DNA from 3 places in the Paraburkholderia sp. JPY465 genome. Region 1 is predicted to be linked to each of the others. Evidence: predicted binding sites of a transcription regulator. Region 1 holds the regulator's gene; each other region holds the start of a gene.
The links. Region 1 encodes FNR, which switches genes on or off when oxygen is low (the NO sensors DNR and NnrR bind a similar motif). Its sites were predicted from a motif close to TTGATNNNNATCAA; they were not measured.

Region 1 (6,902 bases):
TCCGATACACGCAGGTCCAGGCGCTCGTTATGGGCTTATCTTGTTCTTACCCCAGAGGCGGTCATTGACGTGGGTCAAGCGCGGTGAAGGCGCTCGCCCTCAATGCATATGCATGCCCCCATTGATCGCAATATCGGCACCGGTGATAAAAGCCGCCTCGTCGGAGCACAGAAACGCGATCAGCGCAGCCACCTCGTCCGGACGTCCGAGCCGGCCGACCGGAATCTGCGGCAGGATCTTCGTGTCGAGAATCTCGCGCGGCACCGCTTCGACCATCGCGGTCGCGAGGTAACCGGGCGACACCGTGTTCACCGTGACGCCGTGCTTCGCGGTTTCGAGCGCAAGCGCCTTCGTAAATCCGTGCACGCCCGCTTTGGCCGACGAATAATTGGTTTGCCCGTAGGCGCCGCGCGAGCCGTTGACCGACCCCACGTTGACGATCCGGCCGTGGCGCCGCTCGAGCATGCCGGGCAACAGCGGCTTGGTCATATTGAACAGGCCATCGAGATCGGTGCGCAGCACGGCGTCCCAGTGCTCCTTGCTCATCTTCGCGAAGCTCGTGTCTTGCGTGATGCCGGCGTTGTTGATCAGCACGTCGACCCTGCCCAGGTCGGTCAGCACGCGTTGCGCGCAGCGCGCGCAGGAATCGAAGTCGGCGATGTCGGCTTCGTATGCCTGAAAGTCGCGCCCCGTGTCGCGCTCGTGCTCCAGCCATGTCGGCACGTGATCGTTGTGCGTCGAGTGCGTCACCGCGACCGTCATACCCGCGTCATGAAGCGCCCGGCTGACCGCCGCGCCCAAACCGCCCATCCCGCCTGTCACCAATGCCACGCGATCCGTTCCCATCTGAACTCCTCCTTGCCGTGTCTGCCACTGACAGTGCGCGCGCCGGCTGTGCCGGCCCGCGCGGCTAAACGACGCCCGCGAACGGCAGCGCGTTCTGCGAGCCCCACCACCCCGCGCTCAGGCCGCCCGCGAGCGGCGCGACGCCCGGCGCGATGCCGCACGCCGCCAGCCACCACGCATACCAGGCAGAGCAAGCGCGGTTGGCCTCGTCGAACCAGTCGGCCTCGTGCTGCACGGCGAAGGCGATCGACTTGCTCCAGTCGGCGAAGCTCCACTGCGCGTACTCGCGCGCCGCGCGCTGCACGGTCTGATACGCCGACGCGTAATCGAACCAGCCTTCGGGCTGTACGAATGCCGTCGAGGTCCGGGGTAAAGCGCAGCGCCCGAGCGGCGCGTCGAATCCGGAAGCCATCATCGCTGCCCTCCAGAGCACAGCATAGGATTGCCAGGCGCGGTTGCAAACCGTCGATCGCGTCTGCCGCCGTATCGAGCGCGCGACGACCCGCGCTTGATCTGCGTCAATCGCCCCGGCCGCCGGGCTCATAGACTCCATTTGACAGCGGGCGCAAGCCCGCTTGCGCCCGTTTCCCACGTTCTGTCACGGAGCTTTGGCGATGAGCTACAAAAGCATTCTCGTTCACCTCGATACGAGCGTTCGTGCACATCCGCGCCTCGAGATCGCATTGCAGCTCGCGCACCGCTTTCATGCGACGCTGACCGGCCTGTATTCGACGTACGTGCCGCCGCGGCACGCGTTCTTCGTGATGGCCGGCACCGCCGACTACTACGCGGAGCACGAGCGCCTGCGTCACGAGCGTGCCAGCGCGCTGGAGCGGCTGTTCCGCGCGGAACTCGCGCGCGCGAACGTCGACGGCCACTGGATCGCCGCGAACGGCTACGCGAACGACGTCGTGCCGCCCTATGCGCGGGTCGCCGATCTCGTCGTGCTCGGCCAGACCGACCCGGCCGACCCCGAGGCGTTCGTCGCCGAACAGTTCGTCGAGCACATCGTGCTGTCGGCCGGGCGCCCGGTGTTGCTGGTGCCGTCGAGCGGCACCTTCGCGGCGCCGGGCCGCCACGCGCTGATCGCGTGGGACGGCAGCCGCGAAGCGACCCGCGCGATCCACGACGCGCTGCCGTTCCTCGCGCATGCGGCAAAAGTGACGCTGCTGACGGTGCATTCGTCCGCCGATCGTCCGCCGCAGGGCATGGCTGCGGGCGACGACATCGCCCTCACCGTCGCGCGTCACGGCGTGAAGATCGACGTGCGCGAGCTGAGCGTCGCGGACCGCACGCCGGTCGGCGACGCGCTGCTGTCGCAGGCGGCCGACCTCGGCTGCGACCTGATCGTGATGGGCGCCTACGCACATTCGCGCCTGCACGAAGTCGTGCTGGGCGGCGCGACTCGCACGATGCTCGAGTCGATGACCGTGCCGGTGCTGTTGTCGCACTGAAGTGCGCGCTTAAGGAGTCAGCCATGTTTCAGCGCCTACTCGTCGCGCTCGACGGCAGCGCCACCGCCTCGGGTGCGTTCGACGCCGCGCTGACGCTCGCCGCCGAATCGGGCGCCGAGCTGATGCCGCTGTACGTGATCGATGTGCCCGTGATCGCTTACAACGCGCCCGGCTTCGACCCATCCACGATCGAGGACGCGTTCATCGACGAAGGCAAGCGCATCGCGGCCGACGAGCAGAGCCGGATGAGCGCACGCGGGGTCAAGGGCACGGCCCGGACCGTCGAAGTGGCGATCACCGGAGAAGACATCGCCCATCGCATCGTCGAAACGGCGCGCGAATGGCACGCCGACGCGATCGTGATGGGCACGCATGGCCGTCGCGGGTTTCAACGGCTGATGCTCGGCAGCGTCGCCGAGCGCGTGCTGCGCCGCGCCTGTTGCCCGGTGCTGATGATTCCCGCCCAGGCGAGCAGCGCGGCGCGCGCTTAGCCAGCCCCGGCGAGCGCCGACAGCGGACTCACCTGAGCGAATCCACCTGAGCCGCTAGAAACCGGCTGCTGCGCGGCGCGGCGCTTCAGGGCCGCGGGTGGCCTTGTTCGTCATGCCGCACGATCAGCACCGGTATGTCGGTCGCCCGTACCAGCGACTCCGCGACGCTGCCGAGCAGAAAGCGCTGCACGCCATGGCGGCCATGCGTGCCCATCACGATCAGATCGGCCTGGATTTCGTCGGCGACGCGCGCGAGTACCGCCGACACGTTTTCGGCGTAAGCGTCGATCACCCGCACGCCGCCCGGCACCTGCGCCTCGCGCAACAGCTCGCGCGGCCCATCGAGCGCGCGGCTGGCGAAATCTTGCGCCGCGCTCGCCGGCTCCGGCTCGAAAGCCACGTCGGCATTGTTCGACCACTTGCCGTGCCCCACCACGCAGCAGGCTTCGAGCGTGGCGCCCGTCAGCTTCGCGAGCTTCAGCGCCTCGGCGAAGGCGCGCTGCGCGCTGGGACTGTCGTCGAGTGCAACCAGAATTCGTGCATACATGTCGGACTCCCTCTGAAAGCGCTGGCATGACCCGAAGTGGCGCCGTCGCGCGTTTGCACCGACAGTGTGAAGCGCGCGCCGCCACGCGGCTTGACGCAGGTCAACGGGCCGCCGGTCGGCGTCGCCGCCGCTGGACGACATCGCCAGCAAGCCACTAGGAATATTCCTACAACCACTGCCTGAACTCCTAGCACCGCTTAAAGCGCCGCCGATATATTTCCAAGGTTAGGTCGCCAATACTGGTCGGTATGGACAGCCCCCCGTCAGCCACCTTATCGAGAGTTTTTCTCGTCGACGATGCGACCGAGGTCCGGCGCCGGCTTGCTTGCCTGATCGCGCTGATTCCCGGCATCGAAATCGCCGGCGAGTCCGCGGGCGTCGAGCACGCGTTCGACGACATCGTCGCGAGTCGCGCCGATGTCGCGGTGCTGGACCCGTGTTTCTCGGGCAAGACCGACCTGCTGCTGCTCGCTGCGCTGTCGCGGGCGCGGCCGTCCATCGTCAGCATCGTGCTGACCAATCATGACGCGACGGCGTTTCGCCGCGCGTGCGAAGCGGCGGGCGCCGACTTCTTCTTCGACAAGACCTCGGAGTTCGAGCTCGCCTGCCGCGCCATCGAAGCGATTGCCTATGCGCGCCGTGCGCATCGGGTCTGACCGCCAGGAGCCGATCATGCAAGTTGCCGCAGTCCGTGAACCCCGCCACGACGCGCCTCGCACCTCGCACGTCGTACCGATCCACGTCGCGCCCAGCACCGCGGCGGCACGCCACGCCGTCACGCGCTGCTCCACCTGCGCGATGCGCGCGATCTGCATGCCGCCCGAGCTGACGCCGGACGAACTGAGCCGGCTCGACGTGTTGATCTGCTCGACGCGCTCGATCAAACGCGGCGACGCGCTGTATCGCGCGGGCGACGAGTTTCAAAGCATCTACGCGATACGCGCCGGCTCATTCAAAACCGTGGTCATGCATCGCGACGGCCGCGAGCACGTGACCGGCTTCCAGATTGCGGGCGACTCGCTTGGCCTCGACGGCATCGGCGAGGGCAAGCAGAACTGCGATGCGATCGCGCTCGAAGATAGCGTCGTGTGCATCATTCCGTTCGCGCAGCTAGAGGCGATCTGTCGCGAGATCAAACCGATGCAGCATCACATCTATCAGATGATGAGCGGCGAGATCGTGCGCGAATCGAGCCAGATGATGCTGCTGGGCACGATGACCGCCGAGCAGCGCGTCGCGACGTTCCTGCTGAATCTGTCGAAGCGCTTCAAGGCGCGCGGCTTTTCGGCCGCGGAGTTTCATCTGCGCATGACGCGCGAGGAAATCGGCTGCTTTCTGGGCATGAAGCTCGAAACGGTGAGCCGGATGTTCTCGAAGTTCCAGCGCGAACGCCTCGTCAAGGCGAACGGCAAAACGATCCGCATCGAAGACCCGGAACGACTGGCTCGGGTTTGAGCGTCGGCGCGGCGCTCGCCTCACGTTCGTTCGCGGGACATGCCGGGTGGAACCGGCGCTCCTGAACTGATATAACTCAGTGCGTTGCGGTACGCGACCTTGCGTGGCCGCCCGGAGGAGCGATGGGTCTATCGAGCGGCGAGTCTTCCTGCTTCACCAGTGTTGCGTCCGGGTCGGACGTGTCCGTCGAGGATCGCTATTTCATGTTGGTCGAAGCGGTACAGGACTACGCGATCTTCATGCTCGACCCCGCCGGCCGCGTAACCAGCTGGAATCCCGGCGCACAGCGCATCAAGGGCTACACGCCCGAAGAAATCATCGGCCAGCATTTCTCGAAGTTCTATACCCCGGAAGACATCGCGGCCGGCAAGCCCGCTCGCGAACTGGAAACCGCCGCAGCCGTCGGCCGCGCCGAGGACGAAGGGTGGCGTGTGCGTCGCGACGGTTCGCGTTTCTGGGCCAACGTGGTCGTTTCCGCCGTGCACGATGCGTCGGGCGCGCTGCTCGGCTTCGCCAAGGTCACCCGCGATCTGACCGAGCGCATGCGTCTCGCGGAACTCGAACGCGCGAGTCAGGTATCCACTCACACGCAGATCGCCCGTGAAAACGAGCAGAAACGTATTGCACGCGAACTGCACGACGATCTCGGCCAACGGCTGACGGCGCTGAAAATGAGCGTCGCGCTGCTCGAAGCGAAGCTGAATCAGCAAGCCGACACCGAGCCGCTTGCGGCGCAAACGCATGAGCTGCAAAAGCAGATCGACTGGATGGCCGCTTCGCTGCGGCGCATCGCCGCCGATCTGCGCCCTCCGCTGCTCGACGACCTCGGACTCGCCGCCGCGCTCGACTGGTTGGCCGAAGACTTCACGAAACGCTACAACGTTCGCTCGAGCGTGCATCTCGAACCGGCCGAGCCGGTATGCGGCGAATTCGCGGCGACGGCGCTGTTTCGCATCGTTCAGGAGGCGTTGACGAACGTCGCGCGGCACGCCAAGGCGAGGCGCGTACGCATCGACATGATCTGCGCGGGCCCGACCGTATCGCTCGATATCGACGATGACGGCGTGGGTGTCGCGCTGGATCAGTCGCAGGGAACAACTTCATTCGGGCTGCTTGGCATTCGCGAACGGGTGCGGCAGTTGCGCGGCAACGTGTCGTTCACCAGCTCGCCCGGCCATGGTTTCAGGATCTCGATCCAGCTGCCAGCCGACGCGCTCGTGTAGTGCTCACACGCCGCCGCGCGCCGCTACCGGGGATTACTCCTCGGGCGCTTCCTCGCCGATCTGCTCGCGCATCAGCAACACCGGACAGGTCGAGAAACGCAGCACCCGCTCCGCCACGCTGCCGATCACGAGGCGCCGCACGCCGCGCCGCCCATGCGTGCCGAGCACGAGCAGATCGGCGTGGACCTGCTCGCCGTGGCGCAACACGATCGTGGCGACGTCGTCGGACAGGCTCTCAGACTCGATCATCGCGGGCCGGCAACGCACATCGGCGGCGGCGCAGGCCTGCTCGGCCTCCTCGAGCACCGAGTGGCCGTCCTGGCGCAATGCTTCGACTAGCGCGAGCGGGTCGTAATAGCCGGCATAGGAAAAGATCGGCGTCTTGTCGACTACATAAACCGGATGCACGACGGCCTTCGTCAACGCGGCGAGATTCACCGCTTCTTTCAGCGCGCGTTTCGAGAAAGTGCTGCCGTCTAGCGCGACGAGGATATGTTGGTACATGCCGATTCTCCACTGAGGTTGGATTTGTCAACGCGCGTGGCGCGCCCCTGCTACAGATAAAAAGGCCCGCCCGCACTGCCCGGATGCGGCTCCCGCCACTGGCCACGCAGCACCGCATCCGCCCGCAACGACGGCGCATCGCGCGGACACACGAGCACGGGACAAGCCGCGTCACGCAGCGTGCGCGACGTCACGTGTCCCGGCAATGGATGCGGCATGCCGCGCATGCCGTGCGAACCCATCACGATCAGGTCCGCGTGCCAGCGTTGCGCTTCGTCGAGAATCGCGGTCGACGCATCGCCGGAATCGTCGTTGAACTCGAGCAACGCGGTTTCCGCCGCGCGCCGGCTCTGTTCGAGCATCGCCGCACCGCGCCGCAATA
Region 2 (6,902 bases), 880 kb from region 1:
TGACCCGCGGCGCCGAAGCCGCGTTCGATGTCCGTCGCGATGCCTCGGCCGGCCGGCGCGTCGAGTGCCGGCGGGCCGTCGTCCGGAAGCGACGGCGCCACGTCCGCGACGCCACGCGAAGCGCGCCGCTTAGCCGGCTTCGCATCGAACCACGCGATGTCGCGGCGCAAGCCGACCACGTAGGCACGCCAGCCCCGCGGATGGTCACTGAACAGGGACGCGCGCACGGATGCAGCCAGCGCGTCCCGGTCGAGCGGGTTGTCAAGCAACTGTTGCGGCCACAGGCAGAAGGCGTGAAGCGCACGGGTTCTGAACGCGTCCACGGGCATATCAGGGCGCAGCTGCGCGAGCAGCGGCTCGTCATCGAGAATCGGGTATCGCGCGATCAGCTCGCCAATGGTTGCCGCGCCCGGCGCCATATCGTCGAGCCGAACGATCAATTGCATCACGCGCCCCAGATGAAGCAGCAGCGTGCGCCTTTCGAGTGCGTCTTCCATGATTTGCGGTGCCTTCGATCAAGACAGTCGAATCGCATCCGGTCAATCGCGTCGTCCTGTTGGCCGCTGTCCGACCGGCGTTCCACTTACAAGCCTACGGCGCCTCGCCGCGCGGATGTTGATCCGGGTCAATGCGTGCATCGGGTCGGCGTCACGCGCGGTTCTTCTCTTCGATGTGGGGCTGGCGATCCGTCACCAGCGATAGCTCGGTCAGAAGTCCAGCCAGCGCCTCGAGCAGATCGTCGAGCGACACGATGCCGGTAAGCGCGCCAGCGCTGTCCACGACCGGCAGGCGCCGCACGCCGTTCAGACGCATGCGCGAGGCGGCAAGCCAGAGATTGTCCCCCTCGGCGACGAGCGCGGGCGGTGACGACATCACGTCGTTCACGAAGATCTTCTCGGGGTTGGCCTGCTTGGCCACGATCGCCAGCACGATGTCGCGATCGGTCAGCATCCCGACAGGCACGCTGTGTCCGCCGATCGTCTCCACCACCACGAGGTCGCCGACATGCTGTTCGCGCATCAGCTGCGCGGCTTCGAGAACCGTCGCTTGCCGTCGGCAGACGGTGACGTCCCGCGTACAAATGGTTCCTGAATTCACGATACATGCCCCAGGTTCGACACGGCCTGCCGCCGTGTATCCGTTCGCTGCACCGTCACCCGACTGAGTCCGAGCTCTGCTCGGGCTCCCAACCGCGCGCCGCAGCGAGACACGCGCGGACTTCTTCATCGGTCGTCTGGTCGAAATTCACATAGAACCCGCTGATCCCCATCAGCAGGTCCGGCTGCAATACGCTGACGAACGCGTCCGCGATTCCTTCGAATGACATCGCCGCATCGGATTGCGACACCGGGACCGCCACCACGATCCGGGCAGGATGTCTGCCACGGAGCGCGTCGATCGCCGCATGCATCGAGGCCCCCGTCGCGATGCCGTCGTCGACCACGATCACCGTCTTGCCCTGCACTGCCGCCGGGGGGCTGTCCCCACGGTACGCCACTTCCCTGCGCGCGAGTTCCGCCCTTTCGCGCGCGATCACAGCGGTCAATTGGGCGTCACTGATTTGCAGTTCGCGAAGTACCGACCGTTCCAGGTGAAGGGCGCCCCCGGAGGCGATGGCGCCCATCGCCAGTTCCTCGTCTTGAGGCGCGCCAAGCTTTCTGACGACGAGAACGTCGAGCTTCGCACGCAACTCCCGCGCGACTTCGAACGCGACCGGCACGCCGCCGCGCGGCAGGGCCAGCACGACCAGATCGCCGCGCCCCTGATAGTCGCGCAGCGCGTGGGCCAGCTGTCTGCCAGCGTCGGCGCGGTCGCGAAACCGGTTGCCCATCACTTTTCCTCCCTCGCCACGCCGGGGCGCGTTGCCTCGGTCACTATGCCATCGATCGGCAGCATCAAGCGTACCTCGACGCAGGGCAATCAAAGCGCATTTCGATTGACGTAGGTCAGTAGTTGATCGGAACCCGTGGCTGATCATGAATACCGACAACACGCGAGACCCGGAGGCCGACGATGTTCTCCAACATTCTGGTCGCGGTGGACGGCAGCGAGAGCGCCGCCCAGGCGTTCGAGACAGCGCTGCAGTTCGCCTCTGATACCGGCGCGCGCTTGCATCCGTTGTTCGTCATCGATTTGCCGGTCATGCTTCCTGAAGTGCCGGGCATCAACGCGGCAGCCATGCGCGAGTCGCTCAGGCAGGACGGCGAACGGATCATGAAGCACTGCGTCGGGACCATGGCGCGGCACGGTGTGCAGGGCACGCCAGAAATCGATGATCTCGTGCGCCCCGAGGAGGACGTCGCCCACCGCATCGAAGTCGCCGCGGCGAAGCTGCAGGCCGATGTCATCGTGATAGGCACGCACGGTCGACGCGGCCCCGGCTACGCACCGCTGGGTAGCGTGGCCGAACAGATACTGCGCAGCACCACACGCCCGGTGCTGGCAATTCCCGCGCGCCGAACCGCGCCAGTCTCCGAGGAGCAGACGGACGCCGCCGCCACGACACATTCAGGTATCGGGCAATCTCGGGGCTGACCACGTGCACTGCATGATCCGCAAAACAGACAATGGATGCCGTCATGAATGGAGAAGTTACCGAACTCCGTGATCATGCATTCGCCTGCGCCGCGGACACGACTGCGCGTAGCGACGCGCAATCGCCGGAGCTGTCCGCGGCGCTGCGCTACGAAGCCGCCACACGGGCCCGGGTCGCCATATCACATCGACGTCTGCTGCGGCAACGCGCGCTTGTGCATGGACTTGCCGTTGGCAGAGTCGATCAACCCATTGCGCGACACTGCCTGCAAGGACTGGAAGACTCTTTTTATGTATTGAGCCTGATCTGGGAGATGCGCCTTCACAAGCTCGACGCGCTGCTCGACAGCGAGGCCCAGTGGCGTGACCGAAGCGACCCTGTTCACATCGGCGTGAATGGGACCGGATACTCCAGATGATCCTTTACTTCTTTTACGCCTGGCGCGCGCGCGGCGGCGGCGAGGATCGCCTGGCGCTCTTCCTCGGAGCGTATCGGCCCCCAGCAATGAGCGACGCCATCCGTGACGATCAGGTCGTCGGCGTCCAGCGCCCAACGCTGTCCTTCGAGTTCCTTCAGGATCGCGGCGCGAATCTGCTCGTCCGACGGTTGCGAATCGAGCTGCGCGGGCGCGCAACTCGCGAGCGCGCGCACCAGATTGGCCCTGCTGACGATGCCGACGAGCTTGCCGTCGCGCAAGACGGGTAGACGCTTGATGTGCTTGCGCCCGAGCAGTTCGGCGACCGCCGTCAGCGGCGCGGATTCATCGACGGTGACGGCCGGGGCGCTCATCACGTCACGCACCCGAATCGAACGCTCCTTCAGATACTCGACCGCGAGTTGACGCGTAGGCGCGATGAACTGGGCGAGCCACGAGCGCCGCGGCGTTTCGGTGCCGGTTTCGACACGCCGGAGCAGATCGCCCTCGCTGACGATGCCAATCACGCTGCCTTTGTCGTCGAGAACGGGCATGCCGCTGATCTTGCTGTCGGCCAGCAGCTTTGCCGCGTCGTAGACCGAGCTGTCCGGTGCGATCGACACGACCTGGGTCGTCATGATGTCCGAGGCTTGCATAGTGATCTCCATATCGAGTGCCTTGCGCTGCCGCACATCGATGCAGGCTGGCACGAGGCGACGCAATGGACAGGCGCTGAAGGACGCGTCGCCGTGTTCCCTTCGGCACCCACTTCGAATCCGCTCGCCCGGCGTGTCGACCCGTCGTTGCAACGCGTCGATTCCGCCGCGCGATCCGCGTATCGCAAAGAACCGGCCACTGATGATCAGCCCCCGGTTCCAGTACAGCCCAATGATCGATGCGCAGCGGCCGGCAATCGTTGACCTGCATCAAGCCCGCCCCCGCTGACCAACCGATGATGCAGCAATCGGTTACCGGCCGCCCGCCCCCCGAGATTCGCCGCAAAACGCGATGCTGAACGCTGCCGCGAATTCGTCGAGCCGCCCGCGATCGAGCCCATCGATACCCGCGGCAGCGACCCTGCCGTTTCCGCCGAACTTTCTGCAAAGGACGTCGGCGCCTCGCGGGCAATCGAGCGGAGCCCGTACGCTGCCCGTGTATCGGCCATCGGCGCCGGCTGTCAGTACAGCGTGCGCTCGCGCCGGGTCGCGTCGCGCGACGAGATTCGCGAAATCGCCTCGCACGCGCCGCGCCCACGCCGCGTCGGGAAGAATGTGCAGCGTTGCATTGGCGAGCCGCCGGACTTCCACTTGTCCCAACGCCAGTTCGAGGTCTTCCGTGCGCCGCGCCTGCAGTTCGGGCAACACGCTGGTCGACGCAATGAATTCGAGCGGGTCCGCATAGGGTTGGATTGCGCGGTACATGTCGACGGGATCGATGGCAAGATCGGCGACGCTATCCCCGTACGCGTTGTAGTTGATCGCTTCGCCAAGTTCGCGCAGTTTGCGCTCGTCGGACGGGTTCATCGCGCACGCAGCGGCGGCCCGGTGCGCTGCCGGATGCAGATTGTCGCCATAGGCCGCGACCACCGCCCAGCGCGTGTACCGGCCTTGCAGATGGCGGTCCACGAGCAGCGCCGTGCAGATATCCGGTGAGGTATCGATATGCGTCGTCAGCAATGCGTTTGCGGGTATCGGGCCCGAGTAATGATGATCGAAATAGTCGATCTTTACGCCAAGAGCCAGCAATGCGACGAGTGGAGCGCGGTTCGCATCGAGCGAAATATCCAGCACCGTCACGCTGTCGCCCGGCCGCGCGTTCGCGCGGTGCAGCAGCGTGACCTCGCGCTTGGCTCCGGTGATGAGGATGGTGTCGGCAGGCTCGGCGAGCCGCAACTGATGCAGCGCGCAAATGCCGTCGGCATCGCCATTGAAAATATCGAATCGCTTCATCCGCTACTCCACCCGCGCGTCGCTGCCACGATCGCACGCGGTTCGACCGGGGTCAAACGGTGCTCCCGCGCCACTTCATATGGAAGCGTACGCCGGTCTCGTGCGCTTGACCGCCTCGTCGATACAGATCAAGCCGGTTACCATACGCGATGACTTAAATGAGTAGACGATTTTGGCTCGCACGCAAGGCGCGCGCCGTCCGTCCCACTACGTGGAGGTCAACCGTGTCGAATCAGACGCTCGTGTTTCTCCTTGACACGCGGCCCGGCGCGCCGCTCGTCGCGACATGGAGCCTGGCATGAATTCGCCGCCGAGCCGCAAGCCTTCCGCACGCCGGGTTGATGCCACACTTCGCGGCATCCAGCATGCCGCCAACCGATTGCGCGCCGCGCGGCGCAGCCTGCGCGGACTCGACGCGATGCTGCGCAGGCCGGGCACCTACCGTCATCCGGCGGGCAGGATCGTCAGAATCGAAACGCATATATCCGTCGTGTATCTCGCCGGGCGCTTCGCGTACAAGATCATCAAACCCGTCGCACCGGGCTTCGCGGACTTTACCTCCGCCTCGACACGCCAGCGCTGCTGCGAAGCCCAGCTCCGCCTGAACCGGCCGCTCGCGCGAGGCATCTACGCCGGCGTGATACCGATTGCGCGGCGTGCCGGCGTGCTGGCGCTCTGCGCCGGCGGCGTCGCTGTCGAGCACGTGGTCAAGATGCGCCGCTTCGACGAGGCGATGCTCTTTTCGAGCCTCGCGGCAAACGGAGCACTGACGCCGCGCGACATCGACGGCGCGGCGCAGCGGCTCGCCGACTATCACCTGAGCGCACCGCGCAACGCGCCCTCGTCGCGCTACGGCAGCGCGACGCTGGTGCGAACCCAGGTCGAAACCATCAACGCACCGCTGCTGGCCAATTGCAGCCATCCCGCGCTGCCCGGCATTGCCGCGTGGTGCGCGCGACAGCTCGACGAACTCGCGCCGCTGATCGAGCGGCGCCGCGCCGAGGGTTTCGTGCGCGGCTGCCATGGGGATCTGCATCTCGACAACGTGGTTCGCTGGCGCGGCGCCATCGCGATGTTCGACTGTATCGACTTCGACGAAGCGCTACGCTGGATCGACGTCGCGGCGGACGTCGCGTTTCTCGTGATGGACCTGTGCGCGCGAGCCGAACCGCGTCTCGCCAATCGCCTGTTGAACCGTTGGCTGGAAACCTCGGGCGACTATGCGGCGCTGTCTCTGATGCCTTTGTATATCGCCTATCGGGCGCTGGTGCGGGCGTGGGTCGCGTGCCTGAAAGCGGGACACGTGGCCGGCCGCAACGTCGCGGTCCCGCAACCGGCCCTGCGCTACCTCGAAGTGGCGCGGGCGCAAACAGAGAAGCCGCGACCCGTTCTGCTGCTGTGTCATGGCTTTTCCGGTTCGGGGAAATCGGTCGCGAGCCGGGCTCTCGCGGACCTGTGCGGCGCGGTACGCGTGTCGAGCGATGCCGAACGCAAGCGCATGCGGCCAGTGGCCAACGCGCAAATGACGCTCGGCGCCGAGCACTACACGCAAGCTGCGCGTCACGCGATCTACGATCACCTGCTTGGACTCGCGCACGGCGTGCTGCAAAGCGGTCACAGCATGATCGTCGACGCGACCTTTCTCGAATCGAGTCAGCGCGGCACGTTTTTCGCACTCGCCGAACGGCTTAGCGTACCGGCCCGCATTCTCGACTTTCGCGCCGATCCAGCGGTGCTCGCGCAACGCATCGAAGCGCGCCGGCGTGGTCCGCGCGATCTGTCCGACGCGGACACCGCCACGCTCACCCGTCAACTCGCGAGCGCCGACCCACTGACGCCGGCGGAACAGGCGCTGACCTTATCGTTCGACACCGCTGTACCGATGGCAGCGTTCGACTCGCCCGCGTTCTGGCGACCGGTGATCGAGTTGATGCAGCCGGGTATACGAACCGTCGCGGCTGCATCGCGTATTACGGATGCCGCGTGTTAGCCGGGCAATCGG
Region 3 (6,902 bases), on a different contig from region 1:
CATGCTGCGCGACAGCGCGAAGCTACAGGAAGAGGAAGCGGAATTCGCGAACCGCCACGGCTTCTCGAAGCATCGGCCGGCGCTGCCGCTCTACACGCAGGACGACGCGCAGCGCGCGCTGCATCTGCTTGCGCCCCACCGCTTCGATACGCCGGTCGACCTGCCGCATGGGCTGTGCTTTCGCTTTCTGCCGTCGGGGCACATCCTCGGGGCGGCGAGCGTCGTCATGTGCCGCAATCACAAGGTGCTGGCGTTTTCCGGCGACGTGGGCCGCCCCCACGACCCGATCATGCGTGCGCCCGCGCCGCTCGCGCATGCCGATTACCTCGTCGTCGAGTCGACCTACGGCGATCGCCTGCATCCGGACTCGAACCCGCGCGACGACCTCGAACGGATCTTCAGCCGGACCTTCGCCAAAGGCGGCGTGGTGGTGATGCCGTGCTTCGCGGTCGGCCGCGCGCAGGAAGTCCTTTACTACATCGCGAAGCTGAAAGAGACAGGGCGCATGGCGCACGTGCCCGTCTATCTGGACAGTCCGATGGCGACCAGCGTCACCGACGTGTATCGCAGGCATCTCGCCGAACATCGTTTGACGATCTCCGATGCAAATGCGATCGACAAGGCCGCGATCATGGTCCGAAGCGTCGAGCAATCGAAGGCGATCGCGTCGCATAACGGACCCATGGTGATCATCGCGGGCAGCGGCATGGCGACCGGCGGGCGCGTGCTGCATCACCTGCGTTTATACGCGTCCGATCCGCGCAATACGATCGCGCTGGTCGGCTTCCAGGCGGCCGGCACGCGCGGCGCGGCGCTGGCGGCCCACGAACCGTCGATCAAACTGTTCGGTGAATACGTGCGGGTGCGCGCGAACGTCGAATCGATCCCGTCGCTATCCGCGCATGCCGATTACCGCGAGTTGCTGAACTGGCTGTGGAGTCTGACCGACGCGCCCGCTCGCACCTTCGTCACGCATGGCGAGCCCGCCGCGGCCGATGCGATGCGGCGGCATATCGTCGAGACGCTCGGCTGGTCATGCGAGGTGCCGGTGTATGGGCAAAGCGTCGAGCTCGGGCAGTTTTAGGCCCGTGCAACGGTCGAACGGAATCGTCGGTCGCGAGTGGGAACGTGGCTGTTATCGTTCGGCTGCGTCACCGATGGGTTCGCGTGGCGGGCTCGCATCGACGACGAGATCGTCGACCACCGCGCAGACGCCGGGCGCGCTCCACGCGACGCCGCGCACGACCTTGCGTTCCGCGTATGAGCCCACCTTGCCCGTCAGCGTGACCGTGCCGTCCTTCACCTCGACGCCGATGTGCCTGACTTCGCGCTCGGCGTGCCGCCGCATCGCTTCTTCGATGTTCTTGCTGATCTCGTCGGTCGCCACCTTGCGGCGCACCTCGATCGCGTTCGTCAGGCCGCGAATGCCGCGCATCTGGCCGACCGCGCGCGCGACGATGTGGCGCTGGTAGGCCCAGTCGACCATACCCGTCAGCGTGACCCAGCCTTTTTCCACCTGGATCTTGATCGCATCGTGGGGCACGGCGACGCTCCAGTACAGAATCGCGTGGACCGCGCCCGCCACGTCCTCGTCGCTGTGTTGGTCCGGCTTCGGCAGCCGGACCTGCATGTCCACCGCAACCGCCTTCACACCCGCCACGCGCTGCGCGGCTTTTTCTGCGGCCAGTTTTTCGGCGAAGCTCGGCGGATGGCCCGACAGCGTGACGACGCCGTTCGTCACCTCCACGCCGATATCCGTCGCGGTGACCGCGGGGTCCCATTCGAGTTCTTCCTCGACTTCCCGCTGCAGTTGTCTGTCGGTTTTCACCAGGTGTCTCCTCGCGACTAGCCCGTGCGACGGCGCGCCAGCCTGCCGTGTCAGTCGATGGTCAGCCGCTTGCGATCACCGGACGTCTTTTTCGGCAAGCTGAGCGACAGCACACCGTCCTTATACTCGGCTTTCGCGTTCGCCTCGTCGACCTCGCCGCCGAGCGAGAACGAGCGGCTGAAGGTCCCGGCGTAGCGCTCGCGGCGGATCACGCGCTCTCCTTCCTTTTCCTCCGTGTTGCGCTCGACCTTCGCGTTGATCGACACGACGCTCCCGTCGATCTGCACGTCAATGTCTTTCTTGTCCACGCCGGGCAGTTCAGCTTTCACCGAGTAAGCCGCGTCGCTTTCCGTCACGTCGATCTTCATCGACGCGAGTTCGGTCTCCTGGGTCGACAGCATCGACCGCATCGGCCGGAAGAAACCCTGGAACAGTTCCGACACAGGGTCCAGCGAAAGCGGATCAAAACGCGTCAGATTGCTCATTGCACTCTCCTTAGGATAAGCAGGCCACGACCGGGCCCAGTCGACCGAGCCGAGCTGGGCTCACCATGCCTTCAGCGTAGCGGGGCGCGCGGGCGCGTCGTTGATCCACGTCAAGCGCGTCCGCTCGACGGGTCACGCGGAGAACCTGAAGAACCCGCTATGCAGCAGCACGGGCTTGGCGCCAACCTCTTCGAGCAGTTGTCTGGCGGCCTGTTCGATCTGATAGCGGTGCGCGAGGAACGCCTGGACCAGATCGTCTTCCCGCAGCGAGCGTGCGCCGAAATGATCTTCGAGCGCCTCGGCCGTGATCGCGCATTGCACGGGCCGATCGTCGACGAGCGCCGGAAACGCCAGCACCAGATCCCGGGCGCAGTATTCGGGCATGCAGGATGGAAAGGAAATATGCATGGTGAGGCCCCCACGGGCATGAAGTGCCGCGACGTCTCCAGCTTAAACACGCAATTCACGGCGGATTTGACGTACGTCAAGGCGGCCGCGGCGGTGTCGGCACGAGGAGTCATTCGCCCGTGCGCGTCACGGAGTCCGCATCGGTGTCGCTGCGTCGCGCGGCGGCGTCGAGCGTCTGCCGCAACGCCTTCAGTTCGGCGTGCAGGCGTACGATTTCATCGTTCAGATGCTTGATATCCCGATGCATCTCACGCCGCAACGCCCTCTCTTCCTTGCCGATGAATGCGGCGGCGATGCTCGCGAAGACCAGAGACAACATGCCGTAGCCAAGCAGCACGACAAATGCAGCGAACACGCGCGATGCGGGCGTCGTCGGCGCGATGTCGCCATAGCCGACCGTAGCGCTGCTTTCGAACGCAAGCCACAGCCCTTCGGAGTAGGAATGCACGTGCGGTTCGAGCCAGTAAAAGCCGGCACCGGCCATCGCGAGCACGAGCGCGCCGGCGAGTAGCAGCCACATCAGACGGTTCGGCGTGACGAACTCGCGCAATGACAGCACGATACGCAACGCGACGACGCCCATGAACGACAGCCGCAGCAGCCATTCGACCGGCTGCCACGGCGGCGTGCCGAAACCGGTGCTGAGCGCCGCGCCCAACGCGATGAGCAGGTCGAGCCAGTTGTTTGCGAGCAGCGTCTTTGGCCGTCTGCTCAGATGGGCCAGCCAGGTGAACGACAACGCAAAGCCAGCGAACATGCCCAGGTACAGGGTACGCGACAGGATCAGTGCAAACGGAGTGGGCACCGTCAGTTCGATGTAGAACGCGGGGATCGCGCAGAAGCTCAGCGCGCACAGCCCCCAGCGCAGGCGGCGCCATGCCCGCACGGCGCGCGGGCCGTCGTGCGCGCTTGCACCGCCCAATCCGTAGCCGCCGGGGCCGTGGTCGATCATGTGGTCCGTCATCGCGCGAATGGCTTGCGGCCTGTCGGGTTTCGCGCGATACCGTCGTGGTGCGGCAAACGCACAGAGGCCGCGCGATCATCGTTGCAGGCTAACCGACGCGTGGCTGTCAGCCTTGATGCAGATCAGTGCTTGTGAAAAAGCCGTGCGCGTTTAGCGCTGTCAAAGCGGGTGCCATACGGTTTGAGCAACGCCGGCCGCGACACACAGCACGACGACCGCAAGCGGCGGCACCTTCCAGCGCAGCAACAGCAAAAAGCCGATGCACGCGACGGCGAAATCCGTCGCCGACAACACCGCGCTAGTCCATACCGGCGAATAGAGCGCGGCGGCCAGCAGGCCGACCACCGCGGCATTGACGCCGGCAAGCGCCGCCGCCATCGCCGCACGCGCGCGCAGCGCCTGCCACCACGGCAATGCGGCGAGCACGAGCAGCAGACCCGGCAGAAAGATGCCCACTGTCGCGAGCAGTGCGCCGCTCCAGTGTCTGGGTGGCAGCGCCATCATCCAGCCGAGAAACGCCGCGAACGTGAACAGCGGTCCGGGTACCGCCTGGGCCGCGCCATAGCCAGCCAGGAAGTCGTTGGGCGCGACCCATCCGGTCGCGACGGTTTCGCGCTGCAACAGCGGCAGCACCACGTGCCCGCCGCCGAACACGAGCGCGCCCGAGCGATAGAACGCGTCAAATACGCGCAAGCCTTGCGAGGTTCCGCTTGCCGCCCACAGCGGCAACGCGAACAGCAATGCGAAGAACACCACCAGCGCGGCGATGCCTGCCGTGCGCGACACCTGGAAATCGGCGGTCCGCAGCGCAATGGCGTGCGGCGCTTGCGTCCCCGTGGTCCGGCACAGCGCGACACCGAGCACGGCTCCGGCGCCGATCACGATCAGTTGGGCGTAGACGGTGCCAAGCACACTCAGCAATGCGAGCGATGCGAGCGCGATCGCCGCGCGGCGGCGGTCGGGACACAGACGCCGCGCCATGTCCCAAACGGCCTGCGCGACGACGGCCACCGCGACGAGTTTCAGCCCGTGGATCACACCCGTGCCGAACGCGCCGCCGAGGTCCGGCGCGATCGCGGCAAAGGCCAGCATCACGAGCACCGACGGCAGCGTGAAGCCGCACCAGGCGGCTAGGCCCCCGGCCCACCCGGCGCGCAGCAACCCGATCGAAAATCCCGCCTGGCTGCTCGCGGGGCCCGGCAGAAACTGGCACAGGCCGATCAGGTCGGTGAAGGCTTCGTCGTCGAGCCAGCGGCGCCGCTCGACGAACTCGCGCCGGAAGTAGCCGATATGAGCGATCGGGCCGCCGAAACTGGTCAGCCCGAGCTTCAGAAATGCGCTGAAAACCTCGATAACGCGGGTGAGCCGCGAGCGGCGCGGCGACGACAAATCAGTATCCATGGATGGGCGGGTCGAGCGATGCCGATTTAGCGAGGTGACGGAACCTCGGGTCGGCGACAGGGCCTCGTGTTTTGACGACGCACAGTATAGAGGTCTGCGGCGCGGCGCACGCGTGCCACGTACCATCGCCCCGGCTCGCCGCGCCCCGCCTACGACGCTTCGATCAACACCTTCAGCGCGCGCGTGCTCGACGCGCTGGAGAACGTGTCGTAAGCCGCAAGAATATCGTCGAGCCTGAACCGATGCGTGATCAGACGCGTCGGATCGATCCGCCCCGCCTTGACCGTCTTCATCAGCATCGGGGTACTGACGGTATCGACGAGACGCGTCGTGATCGCGATGTTGCGATCCCACAGCTGTTCCAGATGCAGATCGCACTTCACGCCGTGCACGCCGACGTTCGCGATCGTTCCGCCCGGCGCGACCAGTTGCTGGCAAAGCTCGAACGTCGGCGGAATGCCGACCGCTTCGATCACGCAGTCGGCGCCGACCGCTTCGGTCAGCTTCAGCACTTGCGCGACCGCATCGGTATGCGCGTTGTCGACGCACGCGGTCGCGCCGAAGCGGTGCGCGACCTCGAGCCGATTGTCATCGGGATCGATCATGATGATCTGCGCCGGCGAGTAGAACTGCGCGGTCAACAACGCCGCGAGCCCGATCGGCCCGGCGCCGACGATCGCCACCGTGCAGCCCGGCTGAACTTTGCCGTTGAGCACGCCGCATTCGAAGCCGGTCGGCAGAATGTCGGACAGCATCACGAGCGCCTCTTCGTCGAGGCCGGCCGGAATGCGGTACAAACTGCTTTGCGCATGCGGAATGCGCACGTATTCGGCCTGCGTGCCGTCGATCCGGTTACCGAGAATCCAGCCGCCCGTCGTGCAATGCGAATACATGCCGCGCCGGCAGTAGTCGCAGCGGCCGCACGAGGTGATGCACGAGATCAGCACGTGATCGCCGGCTGCGAGCCCGCTCACCGCGTCGCCGACCTGATGCAGGACACCGACGCCTTCGTGGCCGAGAATGCGGCCCGGCTCGCAGCTCGGCACGTCGCCTTTGAGAATGTGCAGATCGGTGCCGCAGATCGTCGTGCGGGTGACTTTGACGATTGCATCGGTGGGCGCCGCGAGTTCGGGGATCGGCCGTTCGTCGAGCGACTTTTTGCCCGGACCGTGATAGACGAGTGCTTTCATGACGGACTTCTCCTGTGGCCGGAATGAAACACGATGCGTGGCGGCAAAGGGGTTCTCGCGTCAAACCGGTCGAGTCATGCGTCGGCTAGCGGCGGCGGGTACGCCATGCGTCACGCGCTTACATCATGCGCCCCGGCGTCGCGGGCGGCTTGATCTGCGTCAAGCACCCGGGGTTCGACTGATTGCGGGCTGCTGCGTCCGAGCTACGAAAACAACGCCGACACGTCGATGTCGGCCATTTTTTCGAGTTCGTCGCGGCGGGTATCGCACGCTCGCCTGATCGTCGCGCCTGGGATGATCCACACGGCCAGCGAGATGAACGCGAGACTACCGAGCGCAATGAAGGCCGTCGGGTAACCGAAGCGGCTGGCGAGCCATCCGCCGAGCAATGGACTCAGGCAGCCGCCCGCCGCTTCCACGCTTTTCACCGCGCCCTGACCGAGGTTCACCCGCCCGCTGCCATGCAACAGGTGCACGACGAGAGCCGGTATCGCGACGCTTTGCAGCCCGGAGCCCAGACCGTCGAAGATTTGCACCGGCACGATCCCCCACTCGGCCGTGATCCACGCCGCGGTCAGGCCTCGCAGCGGCAGCGTGACCAGTGTCGCGAGGATGACCCACCAGAA

Region 2: a site for FNR is predicted at 1,937-1,950, ahead of QFZ94_RS34170 (universal stress protein). Genes of this name have one in related genera too.
Region 3: a site for FNR is predicted at 3,798-3,811, ahead of QFZ94_RS20825 (potassium channel family protein). Genes of this name have one in related genera too.

What each region holds. Positions count from the first base shown of each region.
Region 1 is NZ_JBNDMT010000006.1:1,069,028-1,075,929, reverse strand. It holds gene phbB (acetoacetyl-CoA reductase) at 100-846, opposite strand; gene QFZ94_RS38295 (polyketide synthase) at 911-1,261, opposite strand; gene QFZ94_RS38290 (universal stress protein) at 1,461-2,300, shown strand; gene QFZ94_RS38285 (universal stress protein) at 2,324-2,791, shown strand; gene QFZ94_RS38280 (universal stress protein) at 2,877-3,338, opposite strand; gene QFZ94_RS38275 (response regulator) at 3,587-3,994, shown strand; gene fnr (fumarate/nitrate reduction transcriptional regulator Fnr) at 4,011-4,793, shown strand; gene QFZ94_RS38265 (PAS domain-containing sensor histidine kinase) at 4,916-6,016, shown strand; gene QFZ94_RS38260 (universal stress protein) at 6,050-6,520, opposite strand; gene QFZ94_RS38255 (universal stress protein) at 6,571-6,902, opposite strand, start outside.
Region 2 is NZ_JBNDMT010000006.1:189,041-195,942, forward strand. It holds gene QFZ94_RS34155 (hypothetical protein) at 1-497, opposite strand, end outside; gene QFZ94_RS34160 (CBS domain-containing protein) at 649-1,098, opposite strand; gene QFZ94_RS34165 (phosphoribosyltransferase) at 1,154-1,831, opposite strand; gene QFZ94_RS34170 (universal stress protein) at 2,014-2,535, shown strand; gene QFZ94_RS34175 (hypothetical protein) at 2,568-2,954, shown strand; gene QFZ94_RS34180 (CBS domain-containing protein) at 2,918-3,607, opposite strand; gene QFZ94_RS34185 (acetyltransferase) at 3,920-4,900, opposite strand; gene QFZ94_RS34190 (AAA family ATPase) at 5,199-6,890, shown strand.
Region 3 is NZ_JBNDMT010000003.1:1,348,323-1,355,224, reverse strand. It holds gene QFZ94_RS20845 (MBL fold metallo-hydrolase RNA specificity domain-containing protein) at 1-1,084, shown strand, start outside; gene QFZ94_RS20840 (BON domain-containing protein) at 1,136-1,828, opposite strand; gene QFZ94_RS20835 (Hsp20/alpha crystallin family protein) at 1,879-2,313, opposite strand; gene QFZ94_RS20830 (DUF1488 domain-containing protein) at 2,446-2,721, opposite strand; gene QFZ94_RS20825 (potassium channel family protein) at 2,831-3,685, opposite strand; gene chrA (chromate efflux transporter) at 3,845-5,086, opposite strand; gene QFZ94_RS20815 (zinc-dependent alcohol dehydrogenase family protein) at 5,236-6,276, opposite strand; gene QFZ94_RS20810 (MFS transporter) at 6,480-6,902, opposite strand, start outside.